2 linked regions of the Chelatococcus sp. YT9 genome follow. The protein of the gene in region 1 interacts with the protein of each later gene in a pairwise test. Links are inferred from orthologs where the notes say so. Each region holds a gene or a part of one and is shown in the gene's direction. Other genes may lie near its edges.

Region 1 (8,468 bases):
CGAATGTCAGTCTCACCGATGGTTCAAGCCGGAGCGGGTCGAGATCGTCGAAATTTGCGATGCGTGGCAGCACCGGGACCGCGATGCGGATGGTTCCGTTCGTGTTCGGCGGCCCTTGCCGGAGGTCCATCGCATCCTCAGCGGGCAGGCGGCCCGCGTGCGGAAACCAAGGCAGGACGCCGATGGATGGCCAGCCGGTGCGCGCCGCGATGGTGTCGAGACCGGCGGCAAACAGGGTCGGATCTCCGCGGAACTTGTTGATGAGGAAGCCGCGGATCATCGTCCTGTCGGCCCCGTCCAGCACCGCGTGGGTGCCGACGAGGCTGGCGATCACTCCGCCACGATCGATATCGCCGGCGAGAACGACGGGCACCCCGGCTTCGCGGGCAAAGCCCATATTGGCGATGTCGCCGGCACGGAGGTTGGTTTCCGCCGGGCTGCCTGCTCCCTCGACGATCACGAGGTCCGCTTCACCCGCAAGCCGCGTGAAGCTCTCCATGACGAAGGGCATCAGCCGCTCACGCTTCGATGTAAAATCGCGCGCCTCCAGCCGGCCGAAGCGCTGGCCATGGACGATGAGCTGCGAGCCGCGCTCGCTCTCCGGCTTCAGGAGGATCGGGTTCATATGGACTGTTGGCGCCACCCTGGCCGCCCGCGCCTGCAGGGCTTGCGCCCGCCCGATCTCGCCCCCTTCGACCGCGGCGGCGTTGTTCGACATGTTCTGCGGCTTGAACGGCCGCACCCTGAGGCCCTGGCGGACGAAGTACCGGCAGAGGCCGGCGACCAAGAGCGATTTACCGACATTGGAGCCGGTGCCCTGGATCATGATGGCCGGGGTAGAGGACATTTCAGCCATCGGCTTCGACGATTTCGTCATAGCCGCGATTCTGGAACTCGATCAGGCAGAAGCCATGTCCGAAAGGATCGGCGCAGATGGCGATCTTGCCCCAGACGGTTGTATTGACGCCGTTTTCCACGGTCGCACCAGCCGCGACGGCGCGGGCAAGGGCAATGTCGATGTCATCGACCTGGATATCGAGATGTATCGGCGTCCAATGGCGCTCGTAACGCCGGGCATCGTTGGCGGCGCCGGACGTGCCCGGTGCTTTCTCGAGAAGGTAGATCGGAACCGGGCCTCCATCGAGCTCGACTACAGTCTTTCCGAGGCGGCGCCCAGGCGTAAGGCCGAAGGCCGCCGTATAGAAAGCCACGGCCTGCACGAGATCCGGCACGTCTATATTGACCAGCAAACGCATGGCGATGGCCCCTGTCGAACGCCGCGACTGGTATCAGCGACGTCAGGATGGAATCAGAACTCGATGCCTTCCTGTGCGCGCACACCCGCCTCGAAATGGTGTTTCACGAGGGTCATCTCGGTGACGAGATCGGCGGCTGCGATGAGTTCCGGCTTGGCATTGCGGCCCGTGACGATCACGTGCAAGTCTGGGCGGCGCGCAGCGAGCGTCGTCACCACCTCGTCCAGCGGAAGATAGTCATAGCGCAGCGCGATATTGAGCTCATCGAGGACGACGAGGCGAACGGCCGGGTCCGCCATGAGTTCTCGGGCCTTTGCCCAGGCGCGGGTCGCGGCGGCGATGTCGCGTGCCTTGTCCTGCGTTTCCCAGGTGAAGCCCTCACCCATGCTGTACCAGTGCAATTGGTCGCCGAATGCCTCCAGCGCCTTGCGCTCGCCGGTTGACCAGGCGCCCTTGATGAACTGCACGGCACCGACCCGCCAGCCGTGGCCGAGCGCCCGCAGCATCAGCCCGAAGGCGGCTGTCGACTTGCCCTTACCCTTGCCCGTGTGGACGATAAGGAGCCCTTTCTCGATGGTCTTGGAGGCAACCTCTGCATCCTGGGCGGCTTTCCGCTTGATCATCTTGTCGCGATGGCGCGCATCGTCGGTGTTCAGGCTCATGGTGTCCTCGGGGTTTCTGATGGGCCGCGCGCAGCCCGGGCCGTGAACGGATCTATTTCAGTTTCAGGGGAAGGCCGGCGGCGACCATCACCACTTCATCGGCAATGGCCGCGACGCGTTGGTTGATGAGGCCCGCCTGGTCGCGGAAAGTGCGGGCCAACGCATTGTCCGGCACAATGCCGAGGCCGACCTCGTTGCTGACGACGACGAGGGGCCGGTCATTGGCCTCCAGTCGGGTGATCAGCCGGTCGCATTCACCGCTGACGTCGTATTCCGCCAGCATCACATTGGTGAGCCAGAGGGTCAGGCAGTCGATGAGCATCGGGACGCCGGGCGGGGCGTCATCCAGCACCTCGACGATATCAATGGGTTCCTCTCGGGTGATCCATCCGCCGCAGCGACGGTCGCGATGATGGGCGACGCGTTCCGCCATCTCATCATCGCGAGGCTCACAGGTGGCGAGATAAATCCACGGCTGCGGCAGGGATGTGATGCGGGCCTCGGCCGTGCGGCTCTTGCCGGAGCGGGCGCCGCCGAGAATCAGGGACAGGAAGGGGCGTGGTGCGCTGGCCAGGGGCATGCCCATTGGTGTCACGACCTCAGGGGCAATGCAAGGCATCGCGGGTGGTCCCCGGAACGGGAACCGGCCCGGCAAGTCCGCGAGGCTGGGAGGGGGCACCGGAGAACGGTCCAGCCAGACGGCCCTGCCGAGCCGACAGCCAAACATTCGGCGCCATTGCTCCCGAAGTCAAACAAACCTGCATCTTGTGGGCGCGACGTGCACCGAAGTTCCGCGCAGGCTGTGCGCTGGCACACGCTGGCCCGCGTTTACTGTGCAATCTCACGCGAAATGTTGCAGGAGGGTCGATACTTCGGCGCCGCGTCCCGTGCTGTGGGAGACGAATGCCATTTCGCCTACCCTTCAGCGGTGCTAAGGCTGACCCCATTAAGAGGCGCCGCTCCATGAACCGCATTTTCGCTTCCCTGCCTACCACTGTCTTTGAAGCCATGTCGCAGCTCGCTCGCGAGACGGGAGCGGTAAACCTAGGGCAGGGCTTTCCCGACGGCGCCGGCCCGGATGACGTGCGGGCCAAGGCGGCGGAAGCCGTGATCTCCGGATGGAACCAGTATCCGCCGATGATGGGCCTGCCCGAGCTCAGGCAAGCGGTCGCTCAGCACTATGCCCATCATCAGGGCCTTGATCTTGCGGCGGACGAGGTGATGGTGACATCAGGCGCCACGGAGGCGATTGCGGGTGCCCTGTTCGCGCTCATCGAACCGGGCGACGAGGTCGTGCTCTTCGAGCCGATGTATGATGCCTATCTGCCACTCGTGCGGCGCGCGGGTGGCGTGCCGCGCTTCGTCACGTTGCAGCCGCCGCACTGGCGCCTGACGGAAGAGGCGCTCGCCGCGGCCTTCTCGGATAAGACAAAGGTGGTTCTGTTCAACAATCCGCTGAACCCCTCCGCTGTTGTTTTCCCGGAGGAGGACCTCGCCTTGCTCGCCCGCTTCTGCGTCAAGCATGACGCCATCGCGGTCTGTGACGAGGTCTGGGAGCATGTGGTGTTCGACGGGCGCCGCCATCGTCCGCTGATGGCAGAGCCAGGCATGCGCGAACGCACCGTCAAGATTGGCTCGGCGGGCAAGATCTTTTCGCTGACAGGCTGGAAAGTGGGCTTTGCCTGCGCGGCGCCGGACATCCTCAAGGTGCTCGCCAAGGCGCACCAGTTCCTGACCTTCACCACGGCGCCCAACCTGCAGGCGGCCGTCGCCTTTGGCCTTGGCAAGGCTGACGACTATTTCACCGGCATGCGGGCAGATTTCCAGCGCAGCCGGGATCGTTTCAGCAATGGCCTCAAGGAGAGGGGCTTCACCGTGCTGCCGAGCCACGGCACCTATTTCCTCAATGTGGACATCGCTCCCCTCGGCGAGACGGATGATGTGGATTTCTGCAAGCGGCTCGTGACGGAGCGTGGCGTCGCCGCGATCCCCGTTTCGGCCTTCTATGCGGAAGGCGCGGTCCGCACAGTCGCGCGCTTCTGCTTCGCCAAGACTGACGCGACCCTCGATCGCGCCCTGGAGCGGTTGGAGGGGCTTGTGCAGCGCCGTTGAACTGCCCCACATTGTTTGGCAACACTCCAAAACACGCAACACACTCCAGCTTGGGAACAGCCGGCATGATCCGTTCTCTGATGCTTCGCTCCTTGGTATCGATCGCCGCGCTCGCCGCGGCGGGTGTCGCCATGGCGCAGGAAAAGACCGTCAACGTCTACAACTGGTCCGACTACATCGATCCGACGGTGCTCGAAGAGTTCACGAAGGAGACCGGGATCAAGGTCGTGTACGACACCTACGACAACAACGAGATCGTCGAGACGAAGCTGCTAGCCGGGAAATCCGGCTATGACATCGTGGTGCCGTCCGGACCGTTCCTGCAGCGCGAGATCAAGGCCAAGGTATTCCAGCCGCTCGACAAGGCGAAGATCCCCAATCTGGTCAACATGTGGCCGGACGTGGCCAAGAAGCTGACCGTCTTCGATCCTGGCAACGTCTATGCTGTCAACTACATGTGGGGCACCACGGGCATCGGCCTGAATGTCGACAAGGTGAAGGAGCGGCTCGGCGATGTGCCGCTGAATACCTGGGATCTCGTGCTGAAGCCTGAGGTCGCGGCGAAATTGAAGGACTGCGGCATCTATATGCTCGATTCCCCGGAGGACCTCTTTCCCGGGGTCCTGAACTACGTCGGCCTCGATCCCGATTCGAAGGACGCGAAGGATCTCAACAAGGCGGCCGATGCCCTGATGAAGGTGCGCGGCAACATCCGCAAGTTCCATTCATCCGAATACATCAACGCGCTCGCCAACGGCGATATCTGCGTGGCTGTCGGCTATTCCGGGGATATCGTCCAGGCGAAGGCCCGCGCCGAGGAAGCCAAGAACGGCGTCAACATCAGCTATGTCATTCCGAAGGAAGGTGCGCTGATGTGGTTCGACTCGATGGCGATCCCCGCGGACGCGAAGAACGTCGCGGAGGCGCATGCCTTCATCGATTTCATGAACAGGCCGGAGATCGCGGCGCGGAACGCCAATGCCGTGCATTATGCCAGCGGCAATCTGGCCGCCAAGAAGGATGTCGATCCAGCGATCCTGAACGATCCCGGCATCTATCCGGATGAGCAGACCATGTCACGCCTTTTCACCAACACGGCCTATAACGAGCAGGCCCAGCGCACCGCGACGCGTCTGTGGACGCGCATCAAGACAGGGCGCTGAGAGCGAGGCCGTACGGACTGCTGGAAGGCGGGCTTGCCCCATGGGGATCCCGTCCTTCTCAAGGTTTCGTGCAGCGGGAGCGAATCAGCACCTCGAAATCCGCGACGGACCCGTCCATCTGAGCCACGTTCTCCTGGCGCTCACGCCCTGTCGTGCAACGGGCGAAGGTTTTGCTCGCCTCACGCATGACATCGACATGCTTGCGATAGGCGCTGCATTTGGCATCATCGCTCGCCTGAGCCACGGCTTCCAGATTGCGCAAGGCGTTGCGCAGCGTTGAATCGAGAACGAAGAGATCGCGCTTGCATGAGGGCGTGCCGGCCTGCGCCTGCGCCTGCGCTGCGCCAGGTGCGAGACTCAAGCCGACAACCAGAGTCGTGAAGCCTAAGCTCAGAAATCGCGCGGCTACCGTGCGGTTCGAGCCTGTCGTTCCGGATGGCATGCGTCGCTGTCCTTGTCATCTCTCCATACTGCGCCATGCATAGCCCTATCCAGGGTCTTGCGACCAGTCTTGCCATAAGTCTTCCTGATCTGTTTCGGCATGGCGGTGATCGCTACGAGACGGGCTCGCGCGCTTGACCCCGCTCTGCCAAAGCGGGACAAGGCCATCTCAAGAGGTCCGCCGACGCGCAATGTCGCCGGATTTCCGGAGATCCCGCTGGCCACGGAACCCTCAGTGCAACGCTCTCGTTTAACAGGAACGATGACGGCAACATTTCCTCACCCCGTTTTAGTGGGCGATATCGGTGGGACCAATGCGCGCTTCGCGCTGGTCGAAGCCCCTGGCGCGCCGCTTGAAGCTTCCGTCCAACTGCATACGCACGAGCATGCGAGTGCCCACGACGGTGTCGTCGCGGCGATCGCTGCCATGCGCGGTGGTTTTCCTGAAACGGCATCCCCGCCCTTGCCGGCGCCCCGCTCGATGATCGTATGTGGCGCGGGGCCGCTGGTCGACGGACGCATTCAGCTCACCAACGCCGGCTGGGTGCTCGACCAGCAGGCGTTACTCGAGGAGCTTGGCCTGGAGGAGTGTCTGCTGCTCAACGATTTCGAGGCGCAGGCCCTCTCGCTGCCCGCCTTGCCGCGTGAGGCGCTGCATCGCATCACGCCCGATCTCGCGCCGCGAGCGGGAACGCGGGTGGTGCTGGGACCCGGGACGGGTCTTGGTGTCGCAGGCCTCATCGAGAGCGCGGGCCAGTTCATCCCCGTTGCAAGCGAGGGCGGTCATATCGACTTCGGCCCGGTCACAGATGAGGAATATGCGCTTTGGCCGCATATCGAGCGGGTTGATGGTCGGGTGACGGCGGAGTGCGTCCTGTCCGGCCCGGGCCTTTTAAGGCTTTATAAGGCGCAATGCGCGGTTGCAGGACTAGAGCCGCGCTACGGTGAGCCGCCCCCGCTTGTCGAAGCGGCGATCGATGGCAGCGATCCGGCGGCGCGCGACACGGTGCGACTGTTCCTCGCGATCTTGGCGCGCTTTGCTGGCGATGTCGCGCTGACATTCGGCGCGCGCGGCGGTGTCTATCTTTCTGGCGGAATCCTGCCGCGGATCCATTCATTGATTGATCCCGGTGTCTTCGCGGCCATCTTCGCCGAAAAGGCCCCGGTTGATGGTTTTATGAGCCGCATCGCGACTGTGCTTGTCATTGAGCAGAAAGCGGTGCTGCTCGGCATGGCTGCCGTGGCGGCCGCCCCGGATCGTTACCGCATGGATTGGGAGAGCAGGCTCGCTCGACGCTGATGCGAGGCTGTGGTCTGTGGACCCATATCTAGGCTTGCCGCTCCATATTGTAGTTTTATTACAGAAATCCGGCACCGCGCGTCGCAATTTCTTCGTTGAAGCGGCTTTGGAATGTAATTATTCTACGACACGACCCCTTGAATGGCCCTACCGCAAACATCCGGATAATCTCGCGATGTGCGGGCAAAGTAAGGCAAATGAAGCCACGCCACGGGCGAACGGGCCGGTCTATGAAGCTTGCGGGAGGGATAAATATGAGCCTGACGAGACGGACAATTCTGAAAACGGGTGCCGCTACCGCGGCGCTTCTGCCCTTCGCGGGGTCGCTGCGCGCTGAAGGCAAGCAGATCAACGTCTTCGCGCATCGCGTGATGCAGAACGTGTCCAACGGTACAAAGGGGGGTGATGTCACTCAGGCGTTCACCAAGGCGACCGGTGACACGGTCAATTGGGTGACTTTCGAGACAGGGCCCCTGCACGACCGCTTGTTCCGCGAGGCTTCACTCGCGGAATCCACCGTCGACGTGGCTTTCATTCTCAACACCTATGCGACCCCGCGCATCGCCACGCTGTTCGAGCCGCTTGGTCCTAGGATGGCGAAGGATCCCGTCGAGGATCCAAAGGACCTGTTTCCGGGCCTGGTCAAGGGCGTGACCATTGGTGATGAGCTTTACGCGGTGCCGTTCCGGCATGCATCGACAGGTCTCCATTATAACGAGGAGATCTTCGCCGAGCGTGGCATCAAGGGACCGCCGCAAACAATCGAGGAATTCGTCGAGGTCGCCAAGAAATGCACCTACACCCGGCCGGACGGCACGCCGGTCGTCGGTTTCATCCTGCCGGGCGTCGCCTATCCCGAGGTTATCGCACTCGCTCGAGCCTGGGATGCGGATTTCATCACGCCCGACATGAAGGTCGTCGCCAATTCCAAGGAGATGGTGGCGGCTTTGACCATGATCCGTGACCTCTACACTTCCGGTGCGGTGCCAAAAAACCTCACGGGTATGAAGGCCGAAGACGCCAATACCTGGATGCAGCAGGGGCGGGCGGCCATGGCCGCGAGCTCCATGAGCCGCAACGGCCTCTACAATGATCCGGCCAAGTCGCAGGTCGCCGGCAAGATCAAGACGACCTACTTCCCGATCGCTGAGGCCCTCAAGGGCAAATACGAGGTGGCGCCCACCAAGGTCGAGTTCTGGAGCATGGCGATACCCAAGAACTCCAAGAACAAGGAACTGGCCTGGGCCTTCATCAAGGCCATGTCCTCGAAGGAGGCGACACTGGCAGCCGCGCTTAACGGCAACGGGCCGGTTCGTGGCTCCACTTATGATGATCCGCGCATCAAGGAGGCTCTCCCCTATGCGGAAGCGGAGCGCAAGGTGCTCCAGGTCTCCCGCGTGCCGCTACCGGCCTTTGATAATGCCGCCCGCGCCGCCGACTTGTTCAAGGAGCAAGCGGAAACGGTCGTGCTCGGCATGAAAACGCCTCAGCAGGCGATGGATGAGCTGACGGTGACGGTCCAGAAGCTGGTTGG
Region 2 (9,656 bases), 2.8 Mb from region 1 along the record:
GCATGCGATCGCTCCTGCCATCTATCTTGGTCGACCTTGGCGTTTGCCTACTCGATCACTGACGCAGGGTCTAGGTCCGTGCTTCAACGGCAATGGTCTGTAAGGTCGCTGGATGCCACGTTTCCAGGGCCGCTCTGTCGGTCAGCCTCAGGGGAGAAGGCCTCAATCACGCGCTCACCGGAAATGTATGTGCCAGTTTTGATCGAGATCCTTCGATGGCTGCCTGCTCTTGCGCCATGTCCTCTTGCGCCATGTCCTCTTGCGCCATTTCAGGGCAGGGTCCGTCGGCTGGCTGCGTTATATCTAATTGAAATAGCTATATTTTTTACCTCACTGGGGATTTGTGATTTGCGTCGGTGTTGTTTTGTGTTCTATTTTTGTTCTCGGTCAGTTACTCTGATCGCTCTTCAAATGGCAATCAGATCGCATGGGTCCGGCGATGAGCATGATGGTGGACGAAATCGTTGCGGCCTATCTCAAGGCTGAAGGGGATGCCATGGCGGCTCTCAACGCTGCAATCCGGGATGCGCTGGCCGATCTCACGGAGAAGGAGCAGCGCCTTGCGAAAGCGGAACGACTCATCTCACGTGGCTACGTCCGCGGCCGGATGCATGCGGCGCTCTCGGCCGCCGCTGAGCGCGAGCAGGCCGAGATCAACGAGGTGAACCGCTCGAAATCGATGCCGTGAAGCTGCAGTCCGCCGTGCCTCTCACAAGAGCAGCACGCGTTTCTCTGGCTCTATCTCGTCCGGATTGGGCTTGGGCCTGTCGTTGTCCGGATCGTCCGGATCTGGCTCTTCAACCGGCGGAATAATCGGCTTCAGGGGATCGGAAGGGTCGATCGTCGGCGGTCGCTTGTAGGGATCCGGCAGGGGAGAACCGGGCATCGGCGGCTCGGAAGCTTGCCGAATTAACGAGCCGGCCATCTCCGGATCAGCCTCGCAGGCGGTTCGTTCTGTTCGTATCCCGCTCGTATCCATGATACTCGTCCTTGTCTGTGCATGGAGAGAAGTCGTGGGTGCTTCATGCGGTTCCACTTTAAGGTTTCTGAAGAGGGCGCCGCCTGAAGCTTCACAAGCGGCTGTCGAGCTGGCTCAATGTCACGAGGCAGCCCTATTCCCGTGAACGGAATATATGGAACTCAGATCGATCCGATCGAATCGCCGGAATGAGGACAGCCATGAGCCGAAGGAATCACATACCCGTAGTTTCGCGATTCCGGCTGGGTGCATCGGGCCGGCCGCTTCCCCGGAGGTTAGCTGGCGGCGCAGCTGCGATCGCTCTGGTGATGGGAGTATTCGCCGTCACGCCGGTGGTGGCGCAGAATGCCCCGCTTGAAGTGCCCCAGCAGGGGCAAACCCTCGCCACGCCGGGTAAGCCGAAGCCGGCACGCGCGGCCAAGAAGACCAAGCCGCAATCGCCGGGGCGTTTCGAGGGACGCTCCGTTCAGGAGTTCCGCCAGCCGAGCTACGAGGATCTGGCGCGGCAGGGAACAGACGACGGCGGCAGCGGTATTCGCCCGAGCTTCCGCGGCGGCAGGCCGGCTCTGAACATGGGTTTCTGAAGACGCGCTTCTCACCGGGATTCAGCAGTCGGTCAGCGCTTCCACGGCCCTGATGAGCTGCGAACGATATTCGGCCTCGCTCGCTTCCCTTTGTCCCTAAACGCGGAATGCGTGGGCTTGGATGTGATTGAGCTGCCCTCGGTCCAGGATTATCGGAGGGGATCAACCCATGAAGGAGATCCCGTTAGGCGAGGACATGATGCGGATGGAGCGCTTGAAAAGCGACGCCTTGAGAAGAGACCTCTCGCGCAGCTTCTTGCTGCAGAGGGTCTTCATCGCTGCCCTTGCGGGGCTGTCCCTTTCCCTGTCCGTTCAGGGAGCCTCTGCGGCCAACGCAGGAACACTGGCTGGCCAATGGCTAGCCGAGGATATCGCCGGCGGCGGTGTCGTCAATCGCATACAGACCACAATCGCTTTTAGCGGCAATGGCAAGGTCACCGGTTCGGGCGGTTGCAACCACTTCACCGGCAAGGCTGAGATCTCCGGCCAGTCCCTGCGGATCGGCCCCTTGGCTTCCACCCGCATGGCCTGTCCTCCTGCGGTCATGGGGCAGGAGCAGAAATTCTTCAATGCGTTGCAAGCCGTGAAAAGTTGGGAGATCGGCGGCAACGGCAAGCTTTCGTTGCTGGACGCCGACGGCAAGCAATTGGCGCTGTTGACATCGGTCCGCCAAGGTGCGGCGATCACGATTGAAGTTCCGACGGTCAACGAGGTCCAGACCGTCAAGGCAAGCTATGCCTGCGGTGATCGGGTCGTGGATGCCACCTATTTCAATGCCGGGGCGATCTCGCTGGTGTCGCTCGCGATCCACGGCGAGTTCGTGATCGCGGCCAATGTGCTGGCCGGTTCCGGTGCAAAATATGCTGGCGGGCGCTTCATCTGGTGGACGAAGGGCAATACGGCTGATCTCTATGATCTCACGAAGGGTGAGAACGCGGCGCCCGTCACCTGCAAACAGACCTGAGGGCTGGACAGCGACCCCGCAGGATCAGCGGTGATAGGACATCCACTGGTAATCTGGGATCGGGGCTCGACCCCGCCGGTCCGCGCCGTATTCTGGGGCTGTGAGCGGGCATGAGTCCGGCCCGGATGTGATCGGTATTGGGTTCCCGATGAACGTTTCAGCGAACGAGATCTACCAGGACGTCGGCTTTGTGCATTTGCATGTCCATTCCTCGTTTTCGCTTCTCGAGGGTGCGCTCACCATCGCGGCCTTGTCGAAGATGGCCATCGCGGACGGTATGCCGGCGCTGGCGCTGACGGATTCCAACAATCTTTTCGGCGCGCTCGAGTTCTCGGAAAAGCTGTCGGGAGCCGGCATCCAGCCGATCGCCGGCTTGCAGCTCACGGTCGAATTCGAGCCGCCGGACCCTACCGTGCGCCAGATGGTGACCCGCAGCCTGCCGCATATCGTGCTGCTCGCGACCAGCGAGACCGGTTATGGAAACCTGATGCAGCTCACGAGCCGCGCCTTCCTGGATTCCACGGCGGGGGAGGTGATCCATGTGCCTTTCGCACGGCTCGCCGCCCATAGCGAGGGGCTGATCGCGCTGACCGGCGGGCCGGGCGGCCCGCTCGACCGGGCCCTGCGAGACGGCCAGATGGAACTGGCTTCGGAGCGGTTCAGGCGCCTCCAAGAGGTTTTCGGCGACCGGCTTTATGTGGAGTTGCAACGGCACGGCACGAACGAGGAGCGTGCCGTCGAGACTGAGCTGCTCCGCCTCGCCTATCGGGATGGTGTGCCCCTCGTCGCCACCAACGAGCCTTTTTTCGCGAAGGCCGGAGACTATGAAGCGCATGACGCGCTGCTCGCCATTGCCGACGGCCGTCTCATTGCCGATGACAATCGCCGGCGGCTTACCAACGCGCACGACTTCAAGTCGCGCGCCGAGATGGTCAAGCTTTTCGAGGATCTGCCGGAAGCGTTGCAGTCAACCGTTGAGATTGCGATGCGCTGCGCCTATCGGCCGCGCACGCGCAAGCCGATGCTTCCCCGCTTCAGCGGCGATGAGACGGAAGAGGCGGCCGAGCTCCGCCGGCAGGCCGTGGCCGGGCTCGACGCGCGTCTGGCCTCCCACCCCCCAGCCCCCGGCCTGACCGAGGCCGATTATCGCCAGCGGCTTGAATTTGAGCTGTCGATCATCGAGCGCATGCGTTTCCCGGGTTACTTCCTGATCGTCGCGGACTTTATCAAGTGGGCGAAGGCCCATGACATTCCCGTCGGCCCGGGCCGCGGTTCGGGGGCGGGTTCGCTCGTGGCCTATTCGCTCACCATCACCGACCTGGATCCGCTACGCTTCGGCCTCCTGTTCGAGCGCTTCCTCAATCCGGATCGTGTGTCGATGCCGGATTTCGACATCGATTTCTGCCAGGATCGCCGCGAAGAGGTCATCGCCTATGTGCAGCAGCGCTACGGCGAGGATCGTGTCGCGCAGATCATCACCTTCGGTACGCTGCAGGCGCGCGGCGTCATGCGCGACGTCGGCCGCGTACTCGAAATGCCCTATGGCCAAGTCGACAAGCTGACCAAGCTCGTGCCGCAGAACCCGGCCAATCCCGTCACGCTCAAGAAAGCCATCGAGGACGAGCCCAAACTGCAGAGTGCCGCGAAGGAGGAGCCGGTCGTCGGGCGCATGCTCGACATCGCCCAGAAGCTCGAGGGGTTGCACCGCCACGCCTCGACCCATGCGGCCGGCATCGTGATCGGCGATAGGCCGCTCGAAGAGCTTGTGCCGCTCTATCGCGATCCGCGTTCCGGCATGCGCGTCAGTCAGCTCAACATGAAGTGGGTGGAGCAGGCGGGCCTCGTCAAATTCGACTTTCTTGGCCTCAAGACCCTCACAGTGCTGCGCACGGCGGTCGATCTCATCAAGAAGAAGGGGATCGACATCGATCTGTCGGCGATCCCCCTCGACGATAAGAAGACCTACGAATATCTGGGGCGCGGCGAGACGGTCGGCGTGTTCCAGGTGGAAAGCGCCGGCATGCGCAAGGCGCTCGTCGAGATGCGCGCGGACCGCCTGGAGGACCTGATCGCGCTGGTGGCGCTCTACCGTCCCGGTCCGATGGCCAATATTCCTGTTTATTGCGCCCGCAAGCACGGCGACGGCGAGCCGGAGGAGGAATGGTACCTCCACGAGAAGCTGAGGCCGATCCTCAACGAGACCTTCGGCATCATCATCTACCAGGAACAGGTGATGCAGGTGGCGCAGTCGCTGTCGGGCTATTCGCTCGGCGAAGCGGACCTGTTGCGCCGCGCCATGGGCAAGAAGATCAAGGCTGAGATGGACGCGCAGCGCGAGCGCTTCGTGAATGGCGCCATCGAGCGCGGCCTCACCAAGGCGCTCGCCGACGAGATCTTCGACCTCCTCGCCAAATTCGCCGACTATGGCTTCAACAAGAGCCATGCGGCCGCCTATGCGCTCGTGTCCTACCATACGGGGTATCTCAAGGCGAACCATCCGGTCGAGTTCATGGCGGCGTCCATGACGCTCGAACTCGACAACACCGACAAGCTGTCGGAATTCCGGCGCGAGGCCGAACGCCTCGGCATCAAGGTGGAGCCCCCCTCGATCAACCGCTCGGGCGTGGTCTTCGACGTCCATTACGATGCCGAGCAGCGCGGCTCGATCCGCTATGCGCTGGCCGCGCTCAAAGGCGTCGGGAGGCAGGCTGTCGAGGCGCTCGTGACGGCACGGGGCAACACGCCGTTCCGCGACCTCAGTGATTTCGCGCGGCGCTTCAACCCCAAGCTCGTCAACAAGCGCACGCTGGAAGCGCTCATCTCGGCTGGCGCCTTCGATGAACTTGAGCCGGATCGGGCGCGGAGCTTCGCGGCGATCGATGCGATCACCGCGATCGCGGCGCGCACGGTGGCAGCCGAGGCTGACGGACAGAACGACTTCTTCGGTGGGCCCACATCCGCACCGGAGCCCTTGCGCATCCCGAGTTACGTCCCGTGGCTGCCGGCGGAGCGGCTGCAGCGGGAATACGATGCAGCCGGGTTCTTTCTGACGGGCCATCCGCTCGACGAGTATGGCGCGCTGCTTGAGAAGTTGCGTGTGCAACGCTGGTCGGATTTCGCTAAGGCGGTCCGCGGTGGTGTCAATATGGGGCGGCTCGCCGCGACCGTGCTGGACCGGACGGAGCGGCGCACGAAGAGCGGTTCGAAGATGGGTATCGTCAATCTGTCCGACCAGAGCGGCCATTTCGAGGCCATCATCTTCGCCGAAGGACTATCGCATTTCCGCGACCTGCTGGAGCCGGGCAAGCCGGTCATCCTGCTGGTCCAGGCCTCCGCTGAGGGCGAGGAGGTGAGGGCGCGCATCCAGTCTGTCGAGCCCCTCGACTCGGCTGTTTCGAAGCACCACAAGAGCCTGCGGATCTTTCTGCGTGACGAGGCGCCACTGCCCATCGTAGCCGAGCGGCTCCGCGATCGCGGCGATGGCGATATCTCGCTGGTGCTGATGCTGGAGGAGAGGCAGGAGGTCGAGGTGAAGCTCAAAGGGCGCTTTTCCACGACACCGCAGATGGCGAGCGCTATCCGGGCGATCCCCGGCGTCGTCCATGTGGAGATGTTGTAAGGCGACGTGGAGGTGACCTTGGCCTTGGCTGAACGCCGACCGAGGTTCTGCTTGCTTCGCCGAAGTTGGGTCCACATGGCCCATAGCGGAGGCTTGCCGCGGAGACCAGCCCGAAGCAGTTCCGCGCCCCACATGGCGGAACCTCCCAGATTTTCGCCGACCAAGCTTGCGAAGGTTGATGGTTAGTCTTACCTAGAGGGCCGTTCAGCAGGAATTTGGAGCCGCTTCGACATGGATTTGTCTCTTGCCGCCGTCGTTCAGTCGATCATGCTGCGAGAAGTCCTGTCCCATGCCTGCTTCCATCACCCTGTGCAATCTATCATGGCATGCTCCTGATGGAGCGCCGCTCTTCTCTGATCTCAATCTAAGCTTCGGTCCCGAGCGTACTGGCCTCATCGGGCGAAACGGCACCGGCAAGACCACGCTGCTGCGGTTGATCGCGGGCGAGCTAAGCCCGTCGTCGGGCTCCGTTCAAGCCTCTGGCACCCTTGGCGTCATGCGGCAGGATATACAGGCGAGCGCCGACACGCTCGCGGACCTTTTCGGTGCAAGATCCGCCTTGGCAGTGCTCGACCGCGCCGAAAGGGGGCTTGCCGACCCTGACGAACTGGCCGGCGCTGACTGGACCTTACCGGCTAGGATCGACGCGGCCCTCGCGCGGTGCGGTTTGTCCCTGGAGGCTCATGTGCCGCTGGCTGTGCTGTCAGGCGGGCAGCGCAGTCGCGCGGCCTTGGCAGCGCTGATTTTTGCCGAGCCGGACGTTCTCCTGCTTGATGAGCCGACCAACAATCTGGATCGCGACGGACGCCGGGCTGTGCTGGACTTCATCCGCGCGTGGCGAGGCAGCTCGATCATCGTCAGTCATGATCGGGAGCTGCTTGATACGATGGACGCCATCGTGGAACTGACCACGCTTGGCGCTACCCGATATGGCGGGAACTATGGTGCTTTTCATGCGCGGAAGTCCACGGAGCTCGAGGCTGCTCGCCACGATCTCGCAAATGCCGAAAGGGAACGCGCGGAGATCAGGCGTCGCGCGCAGCAGGCGGTCGAGCGCAAAGCGCGAAGGGATAGCAATGGACAGAAAGGCCGCGCCAAAGGCGACCAGCCGAAAATCCTGATGGACGCGGCGAGAGGCCGCGCCGAGACATCCGGCGGCGCAAATGCCCGCCTTCGCGATGCGCGAATCGAGATGGCTGACGAGGCCCTGTCCAGCGCGCGCGAGAAAATCGAGGTGCTGCAGCCCTTGCGCATGGAGATGCTTACCACCGACATGCCTTCCGGTAAGATCGCTCTGCGTCTTGCAGCCGTGACAGCGGGATATGCGGCTGAGCGGCCTGTCATTCGTGATCTGTCTCTGACCTTAACCGGTCCCGAACGGGTCGCGATCACGGGTCCGAACGGCAGTGGCAAGTCCACGTTACTGGCGCTCATCGCGGGCAAGCTCGAGCCGCAGAGCGGATCCGTTGATCGGCCGGTCCCCCTGGCTTTCCTCGACCAGGATATGGGCTTGCTCGACCCGGAGCTGTCGCTGCGGGAGAATTTCCTGCATTTGAACCCGCAGACGGATGAGAACCAGTGTCGGGCGGCTTTGGCGCGTTTTCGTTTCCGCGCGGAGGATGCGCATCAGCGGGTGGGCGATCTCAGTGGTGGCGAGCGGTTGCGCGCCGGGCTTGCCTGCACCCTGGGACGTCCCGTCCCGCCCGCGCTTCTCATTCTGGATGAGCCGACCAATCATCTTGATCTCGACGGGATGGAGGCGCTGGAACTGGCGCTATGCGCCTTTGACGGCGCGCTCCTGGTCGTCAGCCACGATGAGAGGTTTCTTGATCGCCTCGCTTTGCAGCGAAGAGTGGAGCTGGGCGCCCCCCTTGGTTGAGCGATCACCCGCTCAACCGGATGCCGAGGGATTGAATGCCTTCTTTCCGCACGCCATCTCTTGCATCTCAACGCTGGCGCCCTTATAAGCGCGCCCATTCCACACGCGGGGTTAAGCTCGCGAAGGTCCTAACATAAGGACCTTCTTGAGATCTCTCACGAGCCATCCGGTGGCCGGATCGTCCGGCCCAAGGCCCCGCGGCGGCATCATAACCGGAGTTATAAAGACTATGGCGCTTCCTGATTTCTCCATGCGGCAGCTGCTCGAAGCCGGTGCGCATTTCGGCCACCAGGCTCACCGCTGGAATCCGAAGATGGATCAGTACATCTTCGGCACCCGCAACAACATCCATATCATCGATCTCGCCCAGACCGTGCCCGCGTTCTACCGCGCGCTGCAGGCGATTTCCGACACGGTTGCGGCCGGTGGCCGCGTGCTCTTCGTGGGCACGAAGCGCCAGGCCGCCGATGCGGTCGCGGATGCTGCCAAGCGTTCGGCTCAGTACTACGTGAACTCCCGCTGGCTCGGTGGGATGCTGACGAACTGGAAGACCATTTCCGGTTCGATCCAGCGTCTGCGCAAGGTCGACGAGACTCTCAACGGCGGCGCCACCGGACTGACAAAGAAAGAGCGTCTGATGCTCTCGCGGGAGCGCGAAAAGCTTGAGCGCGCGCTCGGCGGCATCAAGGACATGGGCGGCGTGCCGGACCTTCTGTTCGTGATCGACACGAACAAGGAGCAGCTTGCCATCAAGGAAGCCCAGCGTCTCGGCATCCCGGTGGCCGCGATCGTCGACACCAATTGCGATCCCGACGGCATCACCTTCCCGGTTCCGGCCAATGACGACGCGGGCCGTGCCATCGCTCTCTATTGCGACCTCGTGGCTCGCGCCGCCATCGATGGCATCTCGCGTGGCCATGGCGACCTCGGCATCGATATCGGCGAGTCGGAAGCTCCGATCGTCGAGGATCTGCCGGCTGCCGACGGCGCCGCTTCAGATGAGGTGTTCGAGCGTCTCGGCGCGCCGCGTGGCGCCCCCGATGATCTCACCAACCTGAACGGCGTCGGCCCTGAGCTCGAGAAGAACCTCAATGAGGCCGGCATCTTCCATTACTGGCAGATCGCGGCTCTCGCGCCGGCCGACATTGCCGCCCTTGACGCCGAGCTGAAGCTGCACGGCCGCATCGAGCGTGACGGCTGGGTGGCCCAGGCCCGCTCGCTGACCGATACGGCGAACTGATAGGGACCTTGCCGGTCACAGGCCGGCTTTGTCTGAGATGATGGACCTTCATATGGAAGCCTGAAGGCTGTGTCATATGAAGGTCTCGCTTCAGCAGCCAGATCGGAGCCGGCAGCCCATGCCGGCTCATTTGACGTGTTGATTGACGATTGACGTCTGGCCGCGCCTTGCATTGATTTTGTGAGGACGCGGCTCTTTACGATCGAGAGGATTACGATGGCCAGCATTAGCGCGGCGATGGTGAAAGAGCTCCGCGACAAGACCGGCGCGGGCATGATGGACTGCAAGACGGCGCTCACCGAGACGGGCGGCGACGTCGAGGCGGCGGTGGATTGGCTGCGGAAGAAGGGACTGTCCAAGGCCGCCAAGAAGTCCGGCCGCGTGGCGGCCG

The links.
Region 2: the proteins of KIO76_RS05745 (region 1) and dnaE interact in binary tests that used the Escherichia coli proteins (3 or more experiments, as listed by UniProt). The link is inferred for Chelatococcus sp. YT9 from one-to-one orthologs.

The regions. Positions count from the first base shown.
Region 1 is NZ_JAHBRW010000001.1:1,264,762-1,273,229, reverse strand. The notes cover bases 2,123-4,955. They hold KIO76_RS05745 (aminotransferase), read left to right. Parts: upstream 2,123-2,881; coding sequence 2,882-4,030; downstream 4,031-4,955. Other genes in these bases: KIO76_RS05740 (polyamine ABC transporter substrate-binding protein), read left to right, coding at 4,096-4,955; cobU (bifunctional adenosylcobinamide kinase/adenosylcobinamide-phosphate guanylyltransferase), read right to left, coding at 2,123-2,498. Outside these bases: KIO76_RS05765 (cobyric acid synthase), read right to left, coding at 1-847; KIO76_RS05760 (VOC family protein), read right to left, coding at 849-1,256; cobO (cob(I)yrinic acid a,c-diamide adenosyltransferase), read right to left, coding at 1,310-1,918; more of cobU, read right to left, coding at 1,971-2,122; more of KIO76_RS05740, read left to right, coding at 4,956-5,193; KIO76_RS05735 (hypothetical protein), read right to left, coding at 5,252-5,635; KIO76_RS05730 (glucokinase), read left to right, coding at 5,897-6,934; KIO76_RS05725 (ABC transporter substrate-binding protein), read left to right, coding at 7,189-8,468. UniProt on the Escherichia coli protein: Shows aminotransferase activity with methionine and histidine as substrates, and to a lesser extent also with phenylalanine.
Region 2 is NZ_JAHBRW010000001.1:4,033,812-4,043,467, forward strand. What follows is about bases 2,326-6,346. They hold dnaE (DNA polymerase III subunit alpha), read left to right. Parts: upstream 2,326-2,675; coding sequence 2,676-6,146; downstream 6,147-6,346. Other genes in these bases: KIO76_RS31100 (META domain-containing protein), read left to right, coding at 2,326-2,527. Outside these bases: KIO76_RS18650 (2-dehydro-3-deoxygalactonokinase), read right to left, coding at 1-4; KIO76_RS18655 (hypothetical protein), read left to right, coding at 440-688; KIO76_RS18660 (hypothetical protein), read right to left, coding at 710-886; KIO76_RS18665 (hypothetical protein), read left to right, coding at 1,285-1,563; more of KIO76_RS31100, read left to right, coding at 1,733-2,325; KIO76_RS18680 (ABC-F family ATP-binding cassette domain-containing protein), read left to right, coding at 6,436-8,025; KIO76_RS18685 (30S ribosomal protein S2), read left to right, coding at 8,255-9,265; tsf (translation elongation factor Ts), read left to right, coding at 9,482-9,656. UniProt on the Escherichia coli protein: DNA polymerase III is a complex, multichain enzyme responsible for most of the replicative synthesis in bacteria. This DNA polymerase also exhibits 3' to 5' exonuclease activity. The alpha chain is the DNA polymerase catalytic subunit.